Regions from separate parts of the Sphingomonas sp. TX0543 genome, predicted to be linked through region 3. Evidence: predicted binding sites of a transcription regulator. Region 3 holds the regulator's gene; each other region holds the start of a gene.
What was found. The regulator LexA, encoded in region 3, represses DNA repair genes until DNA is damaged. The targets are predictions, from matches to a motif close to GTTCCNCNCTTGTTCT.
Positions count from the first base shown of each region.

Region 1: the regulator LexA is predicted to act here: its motif matches at 1,095-1,110, upstream of uvrA (excinuclease ABC subunit UvrA).
Region 2: the regulator LexA is predicted to act here: its motif matches at 731-746, upstream of ACM61V_RS08155 (ImuA family protein).
Region 4: the regulator LexA is predicted to act here: its motif matches at 1,400-1,415, upstream of ACM61V_RS00240 (LexA family protein).

Region 1 is NZ_JBLZUS010000002.1:1,543,158-1,545,356, reverse strand. Features, by position in the region: gene ACM61V_RS08050 (porin family protein) at 1-269, shown strand, start outside; gene ACM61V_RS08045 (hypothetical protein) at 314-568, opposite strand; gene ACM61V_RS08040 (hypothetical protein) at 652-969, opposite strand; gene uvrA (excinuclease ABC subunit UvrA) at 1,118-2,199, shown strand, end outside.
Region 2 is NZ_JBLZUS010000002.1:1,568,781-1,570,979, reverse strand. Features, by position in the region: gene ACM61V_RS08160 (AcvB/VirJ family lysyl-phosphatidylglycerol hydrolase) at 1-635, opposite strand, end outside; gene ACM61V_RS08155 (ImuA family protein) at 855-1,535, shown strand; gene ACM61V_RS08150 (DUF6504 family protein) at 1,450-2,199, shown strand, end outside.
Region 3 is NZ_JBLZUS010000002.1:2,889,623-2,891,821, forward strand. Features, by position in the region: gene ACM61V_RS14495 (molybdopterin molybdotransferase MoeA) at 1-671, shown strand, start outside; gene lexA (transcriptional repressor LexA) at 728-1,402, shown strand; partial or broken gene ACM61V_RS14505 (ComEC/Rec2 family competence protein) at 1,479-2,199, opposite strand, start outside.
Region 4 is NZ_JBLZUS010000001.1:38,099-40,297, reverse strand. Features, by position in the region: gene ACM61V_RS00245 (Y-family DNA polymerase) at 1-922, opposite strand, end outside; gene ACM61V_RS00240 (LexA family protein) at 931-1,365, opposite strand; gene ACM61V_RS00235 (SOS response-associated peptidase family protein) at 1,540-2,184, shown strand.

The DNA.
Region 1 (2,199 bases), 1.3 Mb from region 3:
GCATCGGCGGTGAACTTCCGGCGGGTTTCAATGTCGCTTTCGGTGGATCGCTCAGTCGTGCGCTCTATGATGCACCGATAACGATCTTCTCGCCCGATCCGCGCCACGACTGGCGCTATTCGCTACGCGCGACCGTCGGAAACCGGGCCTTCAACTGGAAGGGGTTCTCGCCAACGATCGGCGTGACCTGGAGCCGCATGGATTCGACCCTGCCGCTCTACGCCAATAACCGCACGCGCTTCCGTTTCGCGATCGCGCGCTACTTCTGACGAGGCGGCGCGCTTCCGGCAGGGAGCGCGCCGCCGATCATCACTTACTGGTGCGCCGGCGCCGCGCCGGGATGCGCCGCCTGCGCCTGCTTCTGCGCGGCGACATTGGCCTTGTGCTTGTAGTAATAATGCCCGGCCGCGCAGCCCGCCATCGCGCCGGCGATGGCATGGTGGCCGGCATAATGCCCGGCGACGCCGCCCGCGACCGCGCCACGGATACAGCCCTTGGCCAGCGCCGGCGAGCCACTGAGCGCGAGCGCTCCGGCAGCCGCCGCGAGCATGATCTTCGATTGGGTCATGACTTCCTCCTAAAAAAGGTGCCGTGCTTTTGCCCTCCGGCGCCTGACGCGATCGCGTCCGGCGGATGAAATCGCGGTAATCGTTACGTCGACTTCTTCGTGCCGAACAGTCGATCGAGCACCACCTCCGCTACATCGCCCACCTTGTCGGCGACACGCTGCGGATCGAAGATGCCCGGGTCACCCGGCTTGACTGCCTCGGCCTTCGCCCGCTGCTTCATCGCGGCCGCTGCCGCTGCGGCGGCGGCCATCGTGAGCCCGGAGGCGAGCAATTCCCGCCCCGCGGGCGAATTAGCCTTGTCGAGCAGCGCCTCGCCCGCGTGTCGCAGTTCCTTGGGAATCTTCACTCCGCCAATTTTCTTGGGGATTTTCTTTCCCTTCTTGCTGTCCTTCTTCGCCATGATACGATCCTGCGCCAGCCCTGTGTGCCACCAATATAATACACATTGGCCGATGCACCAGCCCCGCGGCGCGCCTTGTCGCGGCCGGCCGCCGCCCCCATCTCGCCGGGGCTGGAAAGCTTCCCCGAACAGAAGTAGAACATCCTTCATGCTGACTCATATCTCCGTCCGCGGCGCGCGCGAGCACAACCTGAAGGACGTCGCGGTGGATATCCCGCGGGATACCTTGACGGTGATCACGGGGCTCAGCGGATCGGGCAAATCGAGCCTGGCCTTTGACACGATCTATGCCGAGGGTCAGCGCCGCTACGTCGAGTCGCTCTCGGCCTATGCGCGCCAGTTCCTGGAACTGATGCAGAAGCCGGATGTCGATCATATCGAGGGGCTGAGCCCGGCGATCTCGATCGAGCAGAAGACGACGAGCCGCAACCCGCGCTCCACCGTCGCGACCGTCACCGAGATCTACGATTACATGCGCTTGCTGTGGGCGCGGGTCGGAGTTCCCTATTCGCCCGTTACCGGCGAGCCGATCGCCGCGCAAACGGTCAGCCAGATGGTCGATCGGGTGATGACCCTGCCCGAAGGCACGCGGCTGTATCTCCTCGCGCCGGTCGTGCGCGGGCGAAAGGGCGAATATCGCAAGGAGCTGGCCGAATGGCAGAAGGCCGGCTTCACCCGTGTGCGCATCGATGGCGAGATGCACGAGATCGACGAGGCCCCGGCGCTCGACAAGAAATACAAGCACGACATCGAGGTGGTGATCGATCGCCTGATCGTGCGCGACGACATCGCGACGAGACTGGCGGACAGTTTCGAAACCGCGCTGAAGCTGGCCGACGGGCTCGCCTATATCGATCTTGCCGAGGGGGTGGTGCCGGGGCGCGAGGATGAGGCCGCGGCCGGCGGTCAGATGAAAAACGCCGGCATCCCGGCCAACCGCATCGTCTTCTCCGAAAAGTTCGCCTGCCCCGTCAGCGGCTTCACGATCCCGGAGATCGAGCCGCGCCTGTTCTCCTTCAACGCGCCGCAAGGCGCCTGCCCCGCGTGCGACGGATTGGGAGAGAAATTGATCTTCGACGAGGATCTGGTCGTCCCGAACCATGACCTCAGCCTGAAGAAGGGCGCCGTCGTGCCCTGGGCGAAATCGAACCCGCCCTCGCCATATTACATGCAGGTGCTGGGCAGCCTTGCGCGTGCCTACGGTTTCAGTCTCGAGACGCCGTGGAAGGA
Region 2 (2,199 bases), 1.3 Mb from region 3:
CCGGCACAGGCGCTGTCGGTTTCCTCCACGCCATGGATGCAGGTGAGCGGCGCCCAGGTGATCGCGCGAATGCCATGCAGCGCATCGCTGTCCGGCGTGCCGAGGTAGGTGATATTGCTGGGATCGCTGCGAAAGAACACCTGCCGCCCCGGCACGACCAACACCACCGCCGCAACGTGCCGGCGCAGATCGGCGGGCAGCGCGGGGAGCGCGGCGGCGAGCACGTCGGCGCCGAACGAGCGGCCGATCAGTACCAGTCGCCGCGTATGCGGCTCGGCCAGCGCGGTGCGGATCGCACCGGCGATGATAGCCTCGGTTTCGGCCGTGCTTCGCCGTACCCGGAAGGCGACCGGCGTGTTGAAACCGATCACGGGAATCCCGCGCGCCGCCAGCCGATCCGTCATCGTCTCGCCCGGGCCGAAGCGCAGGCCCATGTCGCCGGAAAGATACAGCGCCGCGACATCGCCTCTCGTCGGACCGTGCGCCGGGGTGCGTTCATAGGGATCGAGATCGAAATAGCTGCCCCGCCACAAGGCACCGCCGATCATCAGCACGATCACGCCAATCGCGATCGCGAGCCAGCGCAACCAGCGGCCAGGGCGCGTTAGCGCGTGGATGTGCCGTCTCCCGTGCATGATCGTCCCGTAGCAATGTTGATCCCGCACGGCAGTTTCAATGACATGACGAAATTGTCACTTCCACAAGTTGCGATTGACTCGCCGGTTTTGTGAGAACAAATTAGGAACATTGTTCTCCTTGCGAGTCGTGTTTCCGTGCCCAGCCCTGCCGTCATTGCCCAACTTCGCGAGACGCTGCGCACGATCGAGGGCGACGGGCACCGCCGGCGTGAGGTGATGCCGTTCGGAATCGAGGCGCTGGATGCGCGGCTTGCGGCCGGCGGCCTGCGGCTCGATGCGCTGCACGAGATTGCGCCGGCCACCCCCAGCCTGGCCGACGATGCCTGCGCCACGTTGCTCATGGCCGGCATCGCCGCGCGGGCATGGGGGCCGATCCTGTGGGTGGTGCACCGCCGCGATCTGTTCGCGCCTGGCCTCTATCAGGCGGGGCTCTCGCCGGAACGCGTGATCTACGCCGAGGCGCGCGACGATGCCGAGCTGCTGGCGCTGATGGAGGAAGGCATCCGCCACCGCGGCCTGGGCGCGGTGCTGGGCGAAGCCAAGCGTGCCGCCATGGGCTCCACCCGCCGCCTGCAACTCGCCGCCGAGGGCGGGCGCACGATCGCGCTGCTGATGAAGCGACATGCGCGGGAGGGCGGAGATCCGCTCGCGGTGCCATCCGCCGCGATCACGCGCTGGCGCGTCGCCGCCGCCCCGTCCGCACCGCTTCCCACCAGGGGGTTGGCGGGCGGTATCGGCCGCGCGCGCTGGCACCTTTCGCTCGCCCGCCAGCGCGGCGGCGATCCATTCGATCTGATCGTGGAGGCCGTGGATGAAACGGGTCGCCTCGCTCTACCTGCCGCACTGGTCGATCGACCGCGTCGTCAGGTCGGAGCGGCGCACGCCACCGCCGCCTGACGCGCTGGGGCCTGCACCAATCCATGCGCCGCGTCCGGCCGATCGCATCACCGGCTGGCGACCCGGCGCGCGCTGGGCGAAGGGCGGGCGCGGCGTCGTACCGGCCTTTTCGCCTGGCGGCACGCCGCTCGTCACCGCCCACAAGATCGGCAGTCGCGTCCAGATCGCCGCTGTCTCTCCGGCGGCCGCCGCGCTGGGCATCGCGCCCGGCATGGCGCTGACGCAGGCGCGGGCGTCCGTGCCGGGGCTGGACGTGCGCGATGCCGATCCCGTCGGCGACCGCGCCGATCTGGAGCGCCTCGCATTTGCCCTTGCCCGCCGCTGGACGCCGATCGTGGCGATTGCCGATCCCGATAGCCTGTTCCTCGACATCACCGGCGTCTCCCATCTCCACGGTGGCGAGACGCGAATGGCGGGGCGCATCGTTCGAATGCTGGCCCGGATCGGCATCGCCGCCCGCATCGCGGTGGCCGACACCAGTGGCGCAGCCTGGGCGCTGGCGCATTACGGAAAGGCATCAGGCGCGCATTCTGCGCCCCACTCACCCACCTCGAAAGACCGCATGGATGGTGAAAGGGGCATTATCGTCGTCTCTCCCGCCGCCCATCGTGCCGCCCTTTCTCCCCTCCCGGTCGCCGCGCTGCGGCTCGATGACGAGGCGCTG
Region 3 (2,199 bases):
GTCGCCGCATACGCATCGCGCTGGCCGCCACCGGAGACGAACTGGTCGAGCCGGGCAGCGGCGGGGGCACTGGCCTGCCGGAATCGAACCGGTTGATGCTTCGTGCGATGCTTGCGGATCTGCCGGTCGAGTTCGTCGATCTCGGCATCCTCCCCGATCGGCTCGATGTTCTTACCGAAGCGTTCGCCAATGTCCGGGCGGACATGCTCGTCACCACCGGCGGCGCATCGGTGGGCGATCACGATCTTGTCCGACCCGCCCTGGAGGCGGCCGGCACAGCGATCGATTTCTGGCGGATCGCACTGCGGCCCGGCAAGCCGATGATGGCTGGGCGTCGCGACGACTGCGTGGTCGTCGGCCTACCGGGTAACCCGGTGTCGGCCTTCGTCACCGGCATGCTTTTCGTGCGCCCGCTCGCGGCGGCGATCGCGGGCGCGCGCGATCCGTTGCCGCAAACCACGCGCGCGACGCTCGGCGAGCCCCTGCCGGCCAATAACGAGCGCACGGACTATCTACGTGCGGAACTGCGCGGTGGCCTGCTTTACACCGCCGCGATTCAGGACAGCTCGATGCTCGCGACGCTGGCGCGCGCGACCTGCCTGATCCTGCGTGAGCCATATGCTCCGCCCGCGGCAATTGGCGAATCGGCGGAAATCCTGCCGATCGCTTGACCTCTCCTCGCTTGTTCCGTAAAGGTTCCGCGTCTGTTCGCCTGCGGAGGATCGCGATGCTTACGAAGAAACAGCATGAGTTGATCTGTTTCATCCATGATCGCCTCGCCGAAACCGGCGTTTCTCCGTCGTTCGAGGAGATGAAGGATGCACTGGAGCTGAAATCCAAGTCTGGCGTCCATCGGCTTATCAGCGCGCTTGAGGAACGTGGCTTTCTGCGCCGCCTGCCCAACCGCGCGCGCGCGCTCGAAGTGGTGAAGATGCCTGAACGGATCGAGGCGGCGCAGCGTCAGCCGTCCGCGGATCAGGCCCAGCCGGCGAAGCGCGCGCTTCCGCAACCAGCGAATGATGTGATCGAAATTCCGCTCCACGGCAGGATCGCGGCGGGCATGCCGATCGAGGCGTTCGAGGGTTCGTCATCGCTGCCGGTTCCCGCGGCACTGCTGGGGGCAGGCGAGCATTTCGCGCTCGAGGTGGCGGGCGATTCCATGGTCGAGGCGGGTATTTTCGATGGCGATTACGCGCTGATCCGCCGCACCGAGACCGCGCGTGACGGCGAGATCGTCGTCGCGCTGATCGACGACAATGAGGCGACGCTCAAATATTTCCGCCGCGAGGGGGCGATGGTCCGGCTTGATCCGGCCAACCGGAGCTACGATCCGCAGCGTTATTCGCCGGCGCAGGTGCGGGTGCAGGGCAAGCTTGCGGGACTGTTGCGTCGCTACGATTGAGGCGATCGCGCTCGCTGGCACGACGCTCCGGCTTTCGCGGGTAGGCGCCGGCGGAGGTTAGTGTCCTGGCGGCAATGACCCACGGATGCCGATCGCCCGCAACGTGAACCGTCGCGATCCTTCCGCTTGCAAGGCTGATGGCGATGCCGCCGGTTTTCTCCAGCATCGGGCGATCCAATAGCAACCATTGCGGCGTGCAGGCGCGCGGCAGGCGACGGTCGCTGACGACGATATCGGCCGCGCGACACGCCGCCACCATCTGCGCCCACGCCGGCAGATATCCGCTGCGCGTCGCAAGGATGCGCCATCGCCGGCCGCCTGCCATCCTTGTGATCATGCAGGCATCCCGACTGCAGGCGGCATCCGGCTGCTCCGACAGCGGCAGGGGATCATCCTCCGCGCCGGCATTCTCCGCCAGCATCCCGCGCACATAGTCCCCGGTGCGGTCGCGCAGTATCGCCAGATCGCCGCGCGCGGTGCGGATCGCCACATGCCGTCCGTCACCGGTAACAAGCAGGTCCGGTGCCGGCGTTGCCAGCGCCCAGCCCGCACCGAGAGTTAGCGGGATGAAGCCGAGCCGCCGCCATCGCGTCCGCCACAATGCCAGCCACAATCCGCCGACCGCCATCAGCGCATAGGCCGCCCCCGGCATTGCGGGCAACGCCGTCACCGAGCCTGGCGCGGCGGCCGTCGTTCGCGCGATCCACAGCAACAACGCGAGCGCCTTTCCGGTCAGCCACCACAGCGGGCCCCCGACCCCGATCGCGTCGAACAGCAGCGCCAGCGCCTCCAGCGGC
Region 4 (2,199 bases), on a different contig from region 3:
ATCGCGAAGCGGATGGCGGATTAGGCCGATAGCGTGAGCCATGCGCGAAGGCGATCAGTCGGCTCGCGACGAGGCCCTGGGCGCGTATCTTCTCGGCCGCGCGTGCCGCGCGGCGCGCCATGGCCTCGCGCAGCGCGTCCAGTGTCTTGACCGGCTCCCCGAATTGGCGGGTTACGGCGGTAGCCTTCATCGCATCCGGTTCGACCTGAAAATCCATGCACTCGATGCCGTTCAGCTCGCGCACGAGACGTTCGAGGACGACTGTTCCAATGTCGCGCGCGATCTCTGGCCGCAACGCGGCCAGGTCGGCGGTGGTGCGAACGCCAAGGGGCAAAAGGCGCGCTTCAAGCGCCTTGCCTACGCCCCACACCTCTCCAACCGGCCATTTCTCGAATAGGCGCCGCCGCAATTCGGTGTCGTGAAGATCGACGACGCCGCCCCATATTTTTTCGGTGGCTTTCGCCAGACCATTGGCAACCTTCGATAGCGTGCGCGTTGGTCCAAGGCCGATCCGGGTCGGAAGCCCGACTTGCTGCAATATGTCCTCGCGCAACCGATGTGCCGCTGCCACGTCGCCTAGCCCATTGGGTAGGGCGGGGAGCCGGTAAAAACTCTCGTCTATGGAGTAGATCTCCACCGTGTCGGAATGTTCAGCAATGACCGCATTGAAACGGCGATTGAGGTCCGCATAGAGTTCGTAATTGCTCGATCGAAGCTGGATGCCGTGCCGCTCGATGCGGTCGCGGATTTTGAAAACTGGCTCGCCCATGCGGATATGCAGGGCCTTGGCTTCCTCGCTGCGCGCGACCGCGCAACCGTCGTTGTTGCTCAAAACAAGGACCGGAATACCGTGCAAACTCGGGTCGAAAAGCCGCTCTGCACTGACGTAGAAATTTGAAATGTCGGCAATCGCGTGCGCCATGAGGCCACCTAAAGCCGATAATCGCGGACGCTGGTTCGCACCACGCCCCAAATCTCGATACCCTCGGCGGGGGTCGGATCGGAGTGCTGCCGACTGTTGCGCGCCTCTAGGAAAGTGCCGCCCTGGCGGCGGGCGAGCTGACGGCATACAAAGCCGCCGTCCACTATGGCGATGACGATATGGCCCTCGACCGCGCGCGTGTCGCGATCGACCACCACCACATCGTTATCGTAGATACCCGCGTCGATCATGCTGGTGCCGCTAATGCGGAACACAAAGCTGGCGGCGCGGTCGAGCCGCAGCAACTCGATCAGGCAAATGCGATCTTCAGCCCAGTCCTGCGAGGGACTGGGAAAGCCAGCTCCCGCCGCCCCGATGAGCAAGGGAATTAGTCCCTCTGGCACCTCGGCAAGCGGGACCGGCTGCATGAGTGGCAGCAACATCGTGATTCCCTTCTTTGCCCTTCTAACGCATATGGGAACGGAAAGGGAACATAGGATCGCCGCTCAAACGTCGATGGCCTGTGGGGGGTCATTTTCGGAGACAGTCATTGCTAATCGCGCGGGCACTTAACCCGGCTGATTGACAGCCAAAGGCTGCTCCACCAGCTTCCTCTCATGTGCAACAGATACAATCCCGGCGATCGCCAGCTAATTCTCGATGTGATCCCCGCGAATGGAAATGGCGCGCAGTACAACGCCAATCCCGATCGCGTTCATCCGAAAGAGCTTGGCCCTGTCGTCCGGCTTGTTGACGGTGAGATGGTCCTAGAGCGGATGACCTGGGGCTTCCCGGTTACGCTTAAGGGCCGCAAAGGTCAGCCGCTCGCGCCGAAGCCAGTCAATAATGCTCGCTTTGACAAGCTGGGCGCATTTTGGAAGCGCTGGGCGATAGACCCCGGCAACCGCTGCCTCATTCCCACGGCGCGCTTTGCAGAGGCCATCGGTGCGAAGGGCAAGATGACAGAAGCGTGGTTGTCGGTTCCCGATCAACCGATTTTCGCGTGGGCGGGGCTGTGGTCGAATGAGGATTGGGGCCTCTCATACACTGGCGTCATGACGGACAATTGCATTGAGTTTGCCGACATTCACGATCGCTCGCCGGTTATCCTCGATCCAGAGCATTGGCGCACCTGGCTAACAGCGCCGCTTGCCGATCTTTATCAATTTGATCGGCCATATCCGGCTGAGAGGATGGCCGTCGAGCGAACTGATATTCCTTGGGTGAAGCGAAAAGCACCGCGACCGGGGCCTTTGCTATAGCCCTCCCGTGTGACC